2 regions of the Hymenobacter erythromyxa genome follow, and region 1 is predicted to be linked to the other one. Evidence: riboswitches for the same ligand, from Rfam matches in the RefSeq annotation. Region 1 holds a riboswitch; the other holds the start of a gene.
The links. A riboswitch is a leader RNA that binds a small molecule or an ion and turns the genes downstream of it on or off. The one in region 1 is predicted to bind S-adenosylmethionine.
Positions count from the first base shown of each region.

Region 2: linked by a shared signal. The riboswitch ahead of AM218_RS00390 (O-acetylhomoserine aminocarboxypropyltransferase/cysteine synthase family protein) and the one ahead of AM218_RS07820 (phosphoadenylyl-sulfate reductase) in region 1 are both predicted to bind S-adenosylmethionine.

Region 1 covers NZ_CP012623.1:1,813,928-1,821,987, reverse strand. Annotated here, with positions in the region: gene AM218_RS07840 (assimilatory sulfite reductase (NADPH) flavoprotein subunit) at 1-1,150, opposite strand, end outside; gene cobA (uroporphyrinogen-III C-methyltransferase) at 1,203-2,000, opposite strand; gene AM218_RS07830 (sulfate adenylyltransferase subunit 1) at 2,159-3,445, opposite strand; gene cysD (sulfate adenylyltransferase subunit CysD) at 3,506-4,417, opposite strand; gene AM218_RS07820 (phosphoadenylyl-sulfate reductase) at 4,483-5,304, opposite strand; SAM riboswitch class I at 5,614-5,705, opposite strand; gene AM218_RS07815 (lipopolysaccharide biosynthesis protein) at 6,027-7,508, opposite strand; gene AM218_RS07810 (DUF7033 domain-containing protein) at 7,532-8,060, opposite strand, start outside.
Region 2 covers NZ_CP012623.1:94,932-102,991, forward strand. Annotated here, with positions in the region: gene AM218_RS00380 (homoserine dehydrogenase) at 1-954, opposite strand, end outside; gene metX (homoserine O-acetyltransferase MetX) at 932-1,963, opposite strand; gene AM218_RS00390 (O-acetylhomoserine aminocarboxypropyltransferase/cysteine synthase family protein) at 2,191-3,573, opposite strand; SAM riboswitch class I at 3,956-4,069, opposite strand; gene AM218_RS00395 (LysM peptidoglycan-binding domain-containing protein) at 4,271-4,558, opposite strand; gene AM218_RS00400 (hypothetical protein) at 4,797-5,210, shown strand; gene AM218_RS00405 (lysylphosphatidylglycerol synthase transmembrane domain-containing protein) at 5,305-6,384, opposite strand; gene dxs (1-deoxy-D-xylulose-5-phosphate synthase) at 6,601-8,060, shown strand, end outside.

The DNA.
Region 1 (8,060 bases):
CCACTGGAAACTCGCGCAGCAAATCGGCCACATCACGGCCGTATAGGTAAGCAGGTAGTTGGGTTTTGTCCGCGAGGATTTCGCGGAGTTTGGGATGTTTCGGGGCCACGGCGGCGTAGCGCTCCAGCACGTCGCGCGTCAGTACCGATATTTCCAGGCGCTCCGTCAGCGCAGCTTGTAAGTCCAGCTCGATGCCGTTGAGTTGCACCGGGGCGCTGGTATCCAGGCAGCCGGCCAGTACTACTTCCCGCACCAATTGGGCCTGGTTTACGGGCTGTACCATCAGGGCGTCGCCGGCTTCATACTGAATACCGGAGCCGGCCAGAGAAAACTCCAGATGGTAGGTTTCCTTGGCTGAGCCGCGGCCGTTCAACTGAATTTTCTCCAGCAGCTCCGCGGCAAATGGGTTATGGCTGGTGTATTCTACCCGCTCTTCCAGTTCCGTTTCGCGGGCCGCTAGCAGGGGCTGCGGCGTCCGGGTTACATTCGCGGAAACCTGGTTGATAACGGGCGCGGTAGCAGCCACCGATTGGGCAATTACTTCCAGCACCTGACTGGCCCAGCGTTTGGTTTCGGCTTCAAACTCCACGTCGCAATCTACCCGCTCCACCAGCCGCTTGGCACCCAGCTCGGCCAGGCGCTGGTCGAACTCAAAGCCGGTTTGGCAGAACTGCAGGTAGCTTTTGTCCCCGAGGGCCAGCACGGCATAGCGCAGCTCGGGCAGCCGGGGGGCGCGGTTGCTGAGCAGGAATTGGTGCAGCTCTTCGGCCGCAATGGGTGGGTCGCCTTCGCCCTGGGTGCTGACTACTACCAGCAACTGCCGCTCATTTTTCAGCTCCTTGGTGGGGTAGTCGTTCATGTCGCGCACTGTTACCTGCAGGCCGCGCTGCCGGGCAGCATCAACCACCAGACCCGCCGCTTTCTTGCTGTTGCCGGTTTGCGAGCCGAACAGGATAGTAAGCGTAGCAGTGTCCGCCGCGGGAGCAGCGGCTGCGGCAGTTTGGCTGAATGGCAAGCTGCCCGCATCACCCGCGGCCCGACCATAAAAATAGCCGCTCAGCCAGAGTAGCTGCTGGTCGCTGAGGCCGGTAGAGAACTGCTGCAACGTAGCCTCATCAAAGCCGATAGGAAGCGTGATAGAAGATGACATAGCGGGAAGGGTTCAGGTTAGGGCCGGAAGTTGGGCTCCCGGAACAGTCAAATCAGGCTACTTCCGCGTAGGCGGTTGCCGTAGCAAACCCAGCGTTAGGCAGCACAGTACGTAGGATTTCAGGCGTGGCAAGCCGGGTTACTTCGCCAATGATGATAATGGCCGGGGCGCCAATACCGGCCGCCAGAGCGCGGGCCGGCAACTCGGCCACCGGCCCGGTCACTACCTGGGCATTAGGCAGGGTGCCGTTCTGGATAATGGCGGCCGGCGTATCGGCCTGCCCGTTTTCACTGAACAAACGCACAATGTTTTCCAGCTCACCCAGGCCCATCAGGATGACCGTGGTAGTGCGGGACCGGGCGGCTTCCATCACACTGGCCGCCAGCTCGCCGCTGGCGGTGGTGGCCGTTATCACCCGAAACCCTTCGCTGGCCCCGCGGTGCGTAACCGGAATGCCCACGCTGCCCGCCGCCGCTACCGCGCTGCTGATGCCGGGCACGTAGGCCGTGGTCAGGCCATGGGCTTCGGCAAAGAGCATTTCCTCCCGGCCCCGGCCAAACACAAATGGGTCGCCGCCTTTCAGCCGCACCACGTGGCCGTACCGGTGGGCGCACTCCACAATCAGGGCGTTGATTTCGTCCTGCGAGTGGCTGCGCATGCCCCGGCGCTTGCCCACGGGAATTAGCATTGCTTCCGGCCGGGTATGCTGCAGCAGTGCCCGGTTGGCCAGGGCATCGTAGAGTACCACATCGGCCTCGCCCAGCACCCGCGCCCCCTTGAGCGTAAGTAGCTCCGGGTCGCCGGGGCCGGCACCGAGGACCGTCAGACGGGGTTGGATTGGAAGTGACATAGCAGAGGAGAAAGGGAGGAAGAGCTGGCTGTCATGTCAAGTGTTGTCGAGACATCTCGCGTGCTGATTTTGCAGTGCTAATCACTATTCACCACACTAGCGAGATGTCTCGACTTCGCTCGACATGACGCTCTTTTCAACCCAAACTGTTTATCGTTTTAGATCGAAAAGGCAACCGGCGGCGACGTTGGCGCCGTGAAGTAGTTGGCATTGGCTTCGCCGATGAGGCCGGCCGCTACCGTGTCGCCGCTCAATTCATCTACCAGAATGAAAGAGCCGGTGGTGCGGTTCTGGTGGTAATTGTCCACGGCCAGCGGAACGGCCGTTTTCAGGCGCACCCGCACGATGTCGTTGAGCTGGGCTGAGTCGGTGGCGGCGCGGGCAAAGGTGTGCACGTTTACTTTGTGCAGGATGGCCGGAACGGCCGCTTTCACCAGCGCCGAATGATGCTGCAGCAACAACTTGCGGCCGGGCCACAGGGGCTGCTCACTCATCCAGCACAGCGTCGCTTCCAGCTCCCGCGTCAGGGTGGGCTCGTCGTGCAGCGGGACAATGGTGTCGCCGCGGCTCACGTCCACGTCATCGCGCAGCCGAATGACCACGGCCTGCGGCGCCGTGGCCGTTTCCACTTTCTGCTGGCTTACTTCAATAGCTTCAATGGTTGATTCCTGCTCCGAAGGCAGGATGCGCACTTTGTCGCCGCGGCGGTACTGGCCGCTCAGCACCTGGCCGGCATAGCCGCGGTAGTCGGGCAGCTCCGGCGTTTGCGGGCGAATAACATACTGCACCTGGAAGCGGGGAGCGGCGGCCACTTCCACCGCGCCGGGCACACTTTCCAGATGTTCCAGCAGGCTGGGGCCCGCGTACCACGGCAGTTGCCGGGAGCGGGTTACCACGTTGTCGCCGTTCAGGGCGCTTAGCGGAATGGCCGTGGCTTTGGGCAGCTGGAAGTGGTCGGTGAGGGCGGCGTAGTCGGCGGAAATCTGGTTGAATATCGTCTCATCATACTGCACCAGATCCATCTTGTTCACGGCCAGCACAAAGTGCTGGATGCCCAGGAGCGCGGCAATAAGCGTGTGGCGGCGCGTTTGCTCAATCACACCCTGGCGCGCATCCACCAGCACTATGGCCATGTCGGCGTTGCTGGCGCCCGTCACCATGTTGCGGGTGTACTGCACGTGGCCGGGCGCATCGGTAATGATGAACTTGCGACGGGGCGTGGTGAAGTACTTGTAGGCGACGTCAATCGTGATGCCCTGTTCCCGCTCGGCACGCAGGCCGTCCGTCAGCAGGGCCAGATCCACTACGCCGTTGGAAGCCTGGCGCTTTTCCAGCGCGGCCAGTACATCTAGGGAAACAGATTCAGAATCGTAGAGCAGGCGGCCAATCAAAGTGCTTTTGCCGTCGTCGACGCTGCCGCAGGTGATAAATCGGAGAAGGTCCATATTGGGGAAGCGTGCCAGGAGGCAGCCGGTAAATAGTAGTTTGAAAAGAACTGCCAGAGGCTAGAAATAGCCGTTGCGCTTCCGGTCTTCCATGCCGGCTTCCGAGATGTTGTCGTCGAGGCGGGTAGCGCCCCGCTCACTTACTTTAGCCAGCAACAGATCTTCAATAATGTCCTCCACGGTGGCCGCGTCGCTCTCCACGGCGGCAGTACAGGTGGAGTCGCCCACGGTGCGGAAGCGCACCTGACGGGTCACAATTTCATCGTCCTGATCCAGCCGGATGTGCTCCGTGAGGCCCAGCAGCTGGCCGGAGGGAAGCACCACACAGGTGCGCTCATGGCCGAAATAAATATCGGGGAGGGCAATGTTTTCGCGCTGGATATAGCGCCACACGTCCAGCTCCGTCCAGTTGGAAATGGGGAATACGCGCACGTTTTCGCCCTTCTGAATGCGGCCGTTGTAGATGTTCCACAGCTCGGGGCGCTGGCGCTTGGGGTCCCACTGGCCGAACTCGTCGCGCACGGAGAAGATGCGCTCCTTGGCTCGGGCCTTCTCTTCGTCGCGGCGGGCACCACCAATGCAGGCATCAAACTCAAACTCCTCAATAGTCTCCAGCAGGGTATAAGTCTGCAGCGGATTGCGGCTGGGGTATTTGCCGCCGGGCTCGCGCAGACGCTGCCGCTTGATGGTTTCCTCCACGCTGCGCACAATCAGCTTCTCTCCCAGCTGTTCGGCCAGCGCATCGCGGTAAGTCAGCACCTCGGGGAAGTTGTGGCCGGTATCCACGTGCACCAGCGGAAAAGGAAACCGACCGGGCCGAAAGGCTTTTTCTGCCAGACGCGTAAGCACAATGGAATCTTTGCCACCGGAAAACAGCAGCGCGGGCCGCTCAAACTGGCCGGCCACTTCCCGAAGAATATGAATGGCTTCGGCTTCCAGCCGGTCGAGATAATCGAAAGTTGGGGTACTCATGAGAAGGATAATAATTTGTCATGCAGAGGCGCAGCCGAAGCATCTCGCGTGCTGATGTTGAAAGGCTATTCAGACGTCAGCACGCGAGATGCTTCGCTGTGCTCTGCATGACGTTCTGAGTGCATCGGTTCTACCACCGGGTCGGGGCCATTGTGCGCGGCTGTGGTGTGCAGCCCGCATTCTTTGGCCGATAAGTCTTCCCACCACCAGCGGCCGGCGCGGAAGTCTTCGCCGGGGCCAATGGCGCGGGTGCAGGGCGCGCAGCCAATGCTGACGAAGCCCTGCTGGTGCAGTGTATTCACCGGAATGCTGTGCTGCTGGGTGAAAGCCACCGCCTCCTCCCAGGTCCAGTCGAACAGGGGGTGAACTTTGACGAGGTTGTGCGCGGCGTCCCACTCCACGGGGTCCATGGTCTGGCGGTTCTGGGACTGTTCGGCCCGAATGCCGGTTACCCATGCCTGCTTCCCGGCTAAGGCCCGATTCAAAGGCTCTACTTTGCGGATAAAGCAGCATTCCTTGCGGTTGTCCACGCTCTCGTAGAACGAGTTTGGCCCCTTTTCCAGGAGCAGATTTTGCACGCCGGCCTGCTGCGGGAAGAACACCTCAATGGGCTTCTGATACTTGAGCAGCGTCTTGTTCCAGGTAGCGTAGGTTTCCTGGAAATTGCGGCCGGTATCCAGCGTAAACACCTGAATGGGCAGGTCGAACTCAAAAATCAGGTGGCTGATAATCTGGTCTTCCAGCCCGAAGGAGGTGGAAAACACGGCCTGCCCGGGAAAGTATTGGGCCACGAGGCGCAGCCGCTCCAGAGCCGAAGCCTGAATCAGCCGGGGGCGCAGGTCGTCCAGCAAGGCAAGAACGGCCGGCGCAGCATTTACTGCGGACATAACAGGAAAAGGAAGGGGAGAACCGGGCAGCAAGCCCATGTTCCGGCCAAACAATGGCCCCGGCAGCGGGCGGCGTTACAGCGCAACGACGCGTAGTGCCCGGCGAGGCAGAAGGCGGGGTGTACAGCTACGGAGCACTAAGCGCACAAGCGCATCAGCGGGCCTTCAGAAGCACACAACCAGAAAAGCGGGAGGGGCGTGGTGCTAACAACAACAGGGCATACCCATCATGGCACAACACCCATGCTGTACAGCAGAGGCGGTGGCGGATGTGGTAGCGGAGTTGAGGAAGCGTTTCACAGTTTGTTGTTTTTATATGTTCAGGACTTGGCACCGTTTCGGATGGTCCGCTGGTTGCCGGCGCTTCGTAGAGCCTGTCTCTCCACGCCTCTGTATAAAAACAATCCTTTGGTAAAGAATTGATGCCCCAAAGTTAGGAGGCGAAATTTTATACTTCCAAATTTTATTTTTTCAGTTGCTGCTGAAAAGGAACGGATCAGCGGCTGTTTCAGGAATATAATGCTGGCCTAAAGTATAAAATAAAATATCCTGAAATTGTAGTTGACAGAACCATTATATCAAACTTGATATTTTGCTGGAAAAGTGGTCTTAAGTCACTTTATGGCAATAAATATTACTTGAGAGCAGCCTTAAAAATAAGAAAATGAACAAATAAAAAAATCAGGCTATGAGAAGTCTGATTCATGAAATGCTTCAATTTCTTAAGTCTTAAACCGGGTGCCTATTTTTTGCAAGAAGGGGAGGGCTTCCGGGGCTGAATTTGTCAGTAAAAGCAGGCCAACATATACCACAGTCAGCACACCGGAGCGGAGCAGCATCGTCAGAAACGGGGTGCCCAAATCTGGCATCAGCCAGCCACAAACTCCGGCAATAGCTGCTAAAAAGACGATGAGGGGAATGCGCCAGGTGAAGGGCTGCATGCGGTAGCTATACCACACAAACCAAGTGCGGGCCACATTAATACTGGTGAGGGAAAGCAGCGCGGCCAGGGCCGCCCCGGTAAGTCCCAGGGCTGGAATCAGCAGCAAATTGAGGCCCACCGTGACCAGCGCCAGGGAGATATTGAAGATTAAATCGTAGCGGTAGCGCGGGGACGTTACCACAATCAGCCCATTTACGCCCGTAATGCTGTCGAATAGCCGGCCCATGAGGAGGAGCAGCACGGCTGTGGTGCCAATGGCGTACTCGGGACGGTGAATAAGGTGGTAGATGAAATCCAGATTGAGGCTGATGCCCAGCGCCAGCCAGCAGCCCAGCGTAGTGAGCAGGCGCGTGGTATTGCGGTAGAAATCGGCCATGCGGGACTGGTCGTTTTCCTTCCAGTACTCGGCCAGCAGGGGGAAGGCAATTTTGCTGAGGGCCCGCCACGGAATAGTGAGGGCGGTGCTGATGTTGATGGCAATGGCATAAACGCCGGCCGCGGCCAGGTTTATTTTGGAGCCCAGCATCAGGGAATCCACCGTCATTATCACGGTGCCCGAAATATTGGAAAGCAGCGCAAAAGCCCCAAAGTTTACCAGCTCACGCACCGGCCGCACGCGGAATACCGCCCTGGTAGGCCGCAGATGCAGCTCCCCGATATAAGCCAGATAACCCGTGAGCAAAAGCGTAATCAGGCTGTTGACCCCAATGTAGGCCAGCACAAACTGGTGGAAAGTCAGGTAGCCGGTTCCGAATAAAAAGGCGGCGCCCGCAATGAGTATCCGCAGGAGAATTTCCTGCAGAAAGGAAGAAAACGCCGTGTGGTACAGCCCTTTCAGGTAGGCATCCTGCAGGGAGTATAGCAGCGTAAAAAAGGCCAGCGCAATGCCCCAGAGGTAATAAGGTCCCAGCAGGCCGGCATCGTGCGAATACAAACTCAGAATGACCGGCTGGCCCAACACGTAGAGGGCGGTAACCACCGCAAAGCCCACCAGGGGCAAGCCCAGCAGCAACGGCAAAAAACCGTGGTGGCGGTTTTCGGCGTCGCGGAAGTATGGGAAAAACCGGATGCCCATACTGGCAAACCCCACCGCCGATAGCTGCGCAAAAATGGTGGCAATGGACACCAGTACCTGCGTCAGTCCCAGCTGGCTGGGCGCCAGAAACCGCGGCAGCAGCAGCGTAGTATTCACAAAGCCCAGGGCCAGCCCAAGGTAAGAAATCAGGGTATTGCGCAGTCCCTGCCGCTGAACGATGCCCAAGTTGTTGGTTGCTTAGTAGTCTTCTATGAATTCTGTCGAGCGTGTATAGCAGTCAGAATTTCTGAACCGTTTACATATGCCGCGTTATGGCTGCGAAGGTACTCCATCAATTCGTGGAACTGACGTGGGCCGTTGTGCTTGTTAGCCGGGTCGAAATTCTCATTATGCCACAGCACCGTGCACACGCCGCCAAACCGTTCAATTTCCTGCAGCATGGGAGTTAAAGCGGGTAAGATTTCCTCCGGTGCCAGCTGTAAATAATTGGGATGGTGGAGCGTAGCGTCCATCACATTCAGCGGAATTTCGAGAAAATCTGCGGCCTTGCCGAGGGCAAAATTGAAGGGCTGAAAAGGCAGGCAGTAGGAGTTGCGGAAGCCAAAATGCTCGGCAAAGCCGAGCGTCGTGTCAAAAGCAAAAAGCAACTCATCTACTAACGCGGGTGTGGTCCGGGGCTCCCAACTCAGGTAGTGAAAGCGCAGTCCCTGGCCCGTGGGGCCAAAGTGACAAATTTGCTCTGCATCATAGTGCAGTTTATTGGCATTGGTAGAGGTG
Region 2 (8,060 bases), 1.7 Mb from region 1:
GTCCGATAGAACGGCGGAGCCAGTGGGGTGCCCGCCGGCCCCGCGGCCCCGCAGAAACTGCGTACCGGCAAACGCCGCCTCTACGGATACCCCATTGAACTCATGCTCTACGGTATACAAGGGGGAATCTGCCGCCACAAAGGTGGGCGCTACCAGCGCCGTTACGCGGCCATCGGGCAGCTGCTCCAGGGTGGCTACTACTTTTATTTTATGGCCCTGAGCCTGCGCGTAGGCAATATCGGTGGGCGTAATGGCTTCAATGCCCAGGTGCAGCACCTGTTCCGGCTGCAGAAGTAAGCCGTAGGCGTGGGCCGCCAGAATAACGGCTTTGGAACGCGGGTCGAAAGCCGCCATGTCCAGGGTGGGGTCGGTTTCGGCGAAGCCCAGCAGCTGGGCTTCAGCCAGGGCGGCGGCGTAATCCGTGCCTTCCTGGGTCATGCGCGTGAGCACATAGTTGGAGGAGCCATTCAGAATGCCGCTGACCGAGCGCAGGGGCTCACTGCCGAAATGGGCATCCAGCGTGCGCAAAATGGGAATGCTGCCGCACACGCTGGCTTCATACAGCAGTGTGCCGCCAAACTGCTCCTGTAGCTGCACCAGTTCGGGCAGGTGGCGGGCCAGCATGGCCTTATTGGCGGTTATCACGCGGCGGCCCTGCTGCAGGGCGGCCTTCACCAGCCGGAAAGCTTCGGCGGCGTCATCAATTACCTCTATTAATACGTCCAGCTCCGGGTCATCCAGCAGGGCATCGGCGTGGTATTCAAACCGGTGAGCGGGCAGGGGGCGGGTTTTGGCGGGGTTCTTTACCGCAATGCGCCGTACTTCCGCCCCAAACTCCGGCAGCTGCTGCAGAATATCATACAGGCCCTGGCCTACGCAGCCAAAGCCCATGAGGCCAATGCGCAGGGGCGAGTGAACGGTGTCCGGCAGGCTAGTGTGCGAAGGTCTGGGCATGAAATCGTTCGAGAAAATGCGTGATTTGGTCGGTTTCAATCAGGAATCCGTCGTGGCCGAAGCGGGACTCTATTTCTGCATACATGGCTCCCGGGATATGGCGCGCCAGCAGGCGCTGCTCCGTTGGCGGAAAGAGCACATCGGAGCTGATGCCGATGATGAGCGTGCGGGCTTTAATGCCGCTCAGAGCCGTTTCAATACTTTCCCGGCCGCGCCCCAGGTGGTGCGAGTCCATGGCTTTGGAAAGCACCACGTAGGTATAGGCATTGAAGCGGGCTACCAGCTTGTTGCCCTGGTATTGCTGATAAGCACTGGCCCGAAAATCCTCCAGCGTGTCATCGGCCGGCTCGGCCTGCGTTTGGTGGTAGGCATCGTAGCTGCGGTAGCTGAGCAGCGCCATAGCCCGGGCCGCCTTCAGGCCGCGCTGCCCCCCGGTTGGGGAGGACTGGTGGTAGGTTTCATCGGCCAGAATAGCCAGCCGCTGGGCCTCATTAAACGCAATGCCCCAGGGAGAGTGCCGGGCATTGGTGGCCAGCACTACCAGGTGCGCAAACACCCCGGGCTGCTGCACGGCCCACTCCAGCGCCTGCTGTCCGCCCAGAGAACCGCCAATGAGAGTATGAACCTGGGTTAAACCCAGATGCTGGCGCAACTGCTCATGGGCCGCCACCAGGTCACGGACGGTAAGCAGGGGAAACTCCTGGTACCAGGGCCGGGTGGTTTGGGGGTGCACAGTGAGCGGACCCGTAGAGCCGTAGCAGGAGCCCAGCACGTTGGCACACACGATAAACCAGTCGGCGGGGTCGAAGTAGCAATTATCCCCGAACAGCCCCGGCCACCAGTCCAGCACCTCGGCATTAGCCGTGAGGGCGTGGCATACCCAGACGACGTTGTCGCGGGCTTCATTCAGGGTGCCGTAGGTGCGGTAGGCCACCTGGGCGCCGGGCAGCAGCCCACCACCTTCCAGCGGCAAAGGCTGGGGGAGCGTAAATATGAAGTCTTCAGGCATGATATATCCGGAAGGAAATTCCTAATCGGCGCTGCCCGCCTGGGCAGCGCCGTGATAGAAAGGGTTGGGCCCAAATGTCGGCGAGTCCTAGTCCCACCCAATAGACTCTTAAGTGCCGGCGGAGCCCAACCCATATGTTGAGTTGCCAGTTGCCAGTTGTGAGTTGCCGGTTGCCAGGATTCTTTTGAACGAACGGGTAACCGATAACTCACAACTGGCAACTGATATTAAACCTCCAGCGGCTGCGCGTGCTCGGCCTTGGGCTCCAGCAGGGTAGTGCTGGTTTCCTTGGACTGCGGCACATCTTCCCGAACGGCTTCAAAAGCCTGGGCCAGGTCGGCACGAATGTCTTCAAAGTGCTCAATGCCCACGGACAGGCGCAGCAGCGTGGGCAGTACCCCGGCCGCCAGTTGCTCCTGCTCGGAAAGCTGCTGGTGCGTGGTAGCGGAAGGCTGAATGATGAGCGTTTTGGCGTCGCCTACGTTGGCCAGGTGACTCACCAGCTTCAGGTTGTCAATAAAACGGGTAGCCGTATCCTTGGAGCCGCGGATGCTAAAGGTGAGCACGCCCCCGGCTCCTTTGGTCAGATATTTCTGCGCCAAGGCGTAGTAGGGGCTGCTTTTCAGGCCGGGGTAGTTTACCTTCTCTACCTGGGGGTGCTGCTCCAGCCAGGTAGCAATGCGTTGCGTGTTTTCCACGGTGCGCTCCAGACGCAAACTCAGGGTTTCCAGCCCCTGCAACAGCAGGAAGGAGTTGAACGGACTCTGCGAAGGGCCGAAGTCCCGCAGGCCTTCTACCCGTGCCCGAATGATGAAGGCAATGTTGCCGAACGGGCCGTTTTTGCCGAACACATCATTGAATATGAGGCCATGGTAGCCTTCTGATGGTTCCGTAAACTGTGGAAACTTGCCATTGCCGAAGTCATACTTGCCGCCATCCACAATCACGCCGCCAATGCTGGTGCCGTGCCCGCCAATCCACTTGGTAGCCGATTCTACCACAATGTGCGCGCCATGCTCCAGGGGGCGGAACAGGTAGCCGCCCGCACCAAACGTGTTGTCTACAATCAGCGGCAGGTCATACTTGTTGGCAATGGCAGTAATGCGCTCAAAATCAGGCACGCTGAAGCTGGGGTTGCCAATGGTTTCCAGGTACAGGGCCTTGGTGTTGTCGTCAATCAGGGCCTCAAAGCTCTCGGGCTTGTCGCCATCGGCAAACCGGGCCTCTATGCCCAGGCGCTTGAAGGCTACTTTAAACTGATTGTAGGTGCCCCCATAGAGAAAGGAGGAGGAAACAAAGTTGTCGCCGGCCTGCAGAATGTTGTTGAGTGCAATGAACTGCGCGGCCAGCCCCGAGGACACGGCCAGCGCGGCTACTCCACCTTCCAGCGCCGCAATACGCTGCTCAAACACGTCAGTGGTCGGGTTCATCAACCGGGTGTAGATGTTGCCGAATTCCTTGAGGGCAAACAGGTTAGCGCCATGCTCTGCGTTTTTGAATACGTAGCTGCTGGTCTGATAAATTGGGACGGCGCGGGAACCGGTTACGGGGTCAGGCTGCTGGCCGGCGTGGAGTTGGAGTGTCTCGAAATGCAGGTTCTGAGTAGACATAATGGGTCTGTATTTAAAGAAGAATTTTTTGACTGGGGAAGGCGCCAGGGGGCGCAAAATGGCCACGACGAAGCGTAGCGGAAACCCTCCTGAAACCGGCTAAAGCAAGCGGATTGCGGCGGTTAGGATGCAGTTTGCCTCATGGAATGCCAAGGGGCATTACCAATCAGGGCTAAACAGGAAAAGAGAGGAGGGGTGCTGGAGGGAGCCGGATTTAAGCGGCTAGCAACAGCAACAACACGCGCTGCAACAGCAGCGCATTCGCATTCGCGCAGCGGCGAAGGCGGAAACACAGACATCCGTTGAGGTGCCGGGACGCAACGAGGCGGCCGGAGCAAACGGATACGATAAGGCGAAAGCGAGGGTGTTTTCCATGGCACTCAACTTATATCTCCCGCCAGCAACAGCTGGTCTGGGCAGGAATTGGCACCTTTCGCGCGGTCGAAGGTTGCCAGTGGGTCACGGAGCCTGTTCTCTCGCCACTTCTGTATAAATCCTATGAAAACTGCCCCGCCGCGAGCGGGGGAGTACCGGGTTGGTGAGGGCAAATGTAAGCGCCAGATTCAGAACTCAAAATTTTAAGCGCATTTTTTTTAACCGCTTTGGCTTAAAATGAAACAAGCTATACGCAGCTGAATGCACAAAAAAACGCCGCCCTGCGGAGCAGAGCGGCGTTTGGAGGAAGTAGCGTCGGAGACTAAATTTTTGGTAAAGTCAGTACCTGACCTACTTCAATATGGTCGGGGTTAGAGCCGATAGTGGCTTTGTTGGCGTCGTAAATCTGGTGCCACTTGCTGGCGTCGCCGTAGTGGTGTTTGGCAATTTTGGAGAGCGAATCACCCGATACTACGGTGTAGGTATCGCCCTGAGTAGTAGCCGCTGGCTGGTTGGCGTTGCCGAAGAAATCGGTGTTGCCAGTGGCGGGCTTATTGGCTGGCTGAACAGGTTTCTGCTCGCCTTTATTCAGAAAATCGAAGAGTCCCATGGGAGTGGTTATTTAGGAGTAGGAGAGGAGTGGAGGTACTGCATCGGCCTGATAGCCATAGGCATGTAACGCTAATCTTACGCGGTGGAACCAATTTGGTTGTTATTCCGGGAGTCAATAGACTTATCCCAACCCTTTGGAAAGCCTGTCGTAAGAAGTGGCTATCCGCCGGAAAAGCATAGCGCACCCAGCGGGTAGTTCACCTTGCAAGTTTCTCCCAACTTCACCTCCATTCCCTATGAAACTGATGCCCTTCCCGTTTCGCTATCTGGCCAGCCTGCTGGTGCTGGTGGCCCTGTTTGCTACCTCCTGTAACCAGGAAAATAAAGTAGGCGAAACCAATATGCTCTACGGTACCGACAGCAAAGTCTGGAAGACCGATAAGGAAACCACCGCCACCGGCGACAAAGTAGACCAAACCAGCGCCGACAAGAAAACCGAGCTGCGCTTCTTTGCCAACGGCAACTTCAACATGACGTCGCCCTCCCAGACCATGCAGGGCACGTACACGTTTGATCAGACCGCTAAAAAAATTACGCTCACGCCTACCGGCAGCAGCAACACTTTGTCTTTTGATGTCGTAAATCTCACCAAAGATGAAATTACCCTGCGCGCCCCCGATGGCTCGCAAATGATGCTGGAGGCCGACTAAGCTCCGGTTGAAAATCGAAGTCTGAAAAACACAAAAAAGCCTTTCTGCCACTGGTAGAAAGGCTTTTTTGTGTTGATTGGATAGGGCAGCCTGACTACGAATGCATCAGCTTCTGGGCCGTGCGACGGCCGTACACCCGCGCCACCCAGCGCGGCAGGAACACCGCGCCCAGCACCAGATATAGGTAATAGGTTACAATGCGGTAGAGCAGCACCATAAAGCTGGTCATGGTAGCCGTACCGATAAACTTGCCGAAAAACGTGGGAAAAGCACCTTCCGCAATGCCCGCCCCGCCCGGCGTAATAGCTACCAGCAGAATCACTTTGTAGGTGATGTTGCGGGCAAACATCATGGTGAATTCCTGCGCTGATACGTTCACGAAAGCCGCAATCAGGCAGCCAATAACGAGGTAGCGCGCCGTCCAGACAAAGGCCGTACTGAGGGCCGCCCGCAGCCAGTAGCCCGCGCCGTTGCCGCGCAGCTGGGCCGAGGCCCACACTACCTCATTGCCGTGCTGGTAGGCCTTAGCCCGCCAGCGCCGCAGGCCGCGCAGGGAAAACAGGCGCACCAGCAGCCGCTTCACCGACATCGGGTTGATAAAAATAGCGTACAGCATCAGCCCGGAATACACCGAAACCATGACGTAGCTCAGCCCAAAAGCTATTTTGAGTGTGGTCATGAACCCGCTTTGCAGCGACTCGGCCGGGTACAGCCCCTCGTGCGCCAACCAGACCACCAAGGGCACCATCACCACATAATACAGGTTGTCGAGCAGGGCCGTCACCATCACATACGCCACCGATTTGCCCAGCGTAATGCCTTCCTTATGCAGCAGAATGGGCGCTACCGAAGTGCCACCCACGGCTGAGGGCAGAATGCAGGACGCAAACTCCCAGATCATAATAATATCCAGGGAGGCGCGCCAGCTGAGCACCCGCTCCGATATTTCCCGGATCCGATAAACGTAGCCGGCGTCGCGGGCTACCAGCACCAGCAGGGAAATGAGCAGCCACATGGGGCTGGCGTTGCCCAGCGGGGCCAGGTCGCCGGGCTTGTAGCTGCGCCAGAACATAAAGCCCACCACTCCCAGGCCAATAAGCACGGGCAGCACAATGCGCGACGGCCGTAGCTTATCGAGCAGTTGCTGTTCCTCGGAGTCCTGGGTTACGGGCATAAGCAAGCGGTGTGGGGATAGGCAAAAGTAGCCAATATTCGGCCAGAGCTGCGTAGGGAAGATACGAAGCGGAAAACCTGTACGAGTGGGATAAACCGCTGCCCCGGAAAACTCGTACCTTTGCCCACTATGGGGATGCTATATGGTAGCTGCCCTTAACCTTTTTGCAAGGTTATCTGTTGCCCTGTTAGTTCCTGTTATTTGTTCTGACCCAAGATGATTGTTGAACCCGGTGCCCTGTTGGCAGCTATTGACTCGCCTGACGACCTGAAAAAGCTCAGCCCGGACCAGTTGGTTCAGCTAAGCCAGGAACTGCGGCAGTTCATCATTGATTCCGTTTCCATCTACGGCGGCCATTTTGGCGCCTCCCTGGGTGTAGTGGAGCTCACAGTAGCCCTGCACTACGTCTTCAACACGCCTTACGACCAGTTGGTGTGGGACGTAGGCCACCAGGCATACGGGCACAAAATCCTGACAGGGCGCCGCGAGAAATTCCCTACCAACCGCCGCTACCACGGCATGTCGGGGTTTCCGAAACGCAGCGAAAGTGAGTACGATGCCTTTGGCGTAGGCCACAGCTCTACCAGCATTGGCGCGGCCCTGGGTATGGCGGTAGCCTCAGACTATAAAGGCGAATTCGACCGGCAGCACATTGCCGTAATTGGCGACGGGGCCATGACGGCCGGTATGGCCTTCGAAGCCCTGAACCACGCCGGCGTGGAGAAATCCAACCTGCTGGTTATCCTCAACGATAACTGCATGAGCATCGACCCCAACGTGGGCGCGCTCAAAGAATACCTCACCGACATTACCACTTCCCGCACCTACAACAAGGTGCGCGATGAGCTGTGGAACGTGCTGGGCAAGCTCTCCAAGTTTGGTCCCAACCCCCAGCAGATTGCCAAGCGCGTGGAGCAGGCCATGAAGGCCACCTTGCTGAAACAGGGAAACCTGTTCGAAGCCCTCAATTTTCGCTACTTCGGCCCCGTAGATGGCCACGATGTCCAGCATCTGGCCACCATCCTGCACGATCTGAAGAGCATTCCCGGTCCCAAGCTGCTGCACTGCGTTACGGTGAAGGGCAAGGGCTATGCGCTGGCCGAGAAGGACCAGACGCTGTGGCATGCTCCCGGCCTGTTTGATAAGGTTACGGGCGAGATTCACAAGAAAACCTACTCTACGCCGCAGCCACCTAAGTATCAGGACGTGTTTGGGCACACGTTGGTAGAGCTGGCCGAGAAGAACGATAAAATCATGGGTGTGACGCCGGCTATGCCTTCGGGCTCGTCGCTGAACATCATGATGGAGGCTATGCCCGACCGCGCATTTGACGTGGGCATTGCCGAGCAGCATGCCGTGGTCTTTTCCGCTGGTCTGGCCACGCAGGGCCTGGTGCCTTTCTGCAATATCTACTCCTCCTTCATGCAGCGCGCCTACGACCAAGTGGTGCATGATGTCGCCCTGCAGAATCTGCACGTGGTTTTCTGCCTGGACCGCGCCGGTTTTGCCGGCGCCGACGGCCCCACGCACCACGGCTGCTACGACCTGGCCTACATGCGCTGCATCCCCAACATGGTAGTTTCGGCCCCCATGAATGAGGAAGAGCTGCGCAACCTGATGTACACGGCCTCCCTGCCCGAAAATGCCGGTCCGTTCAGCATCCGCTACCCACGCGG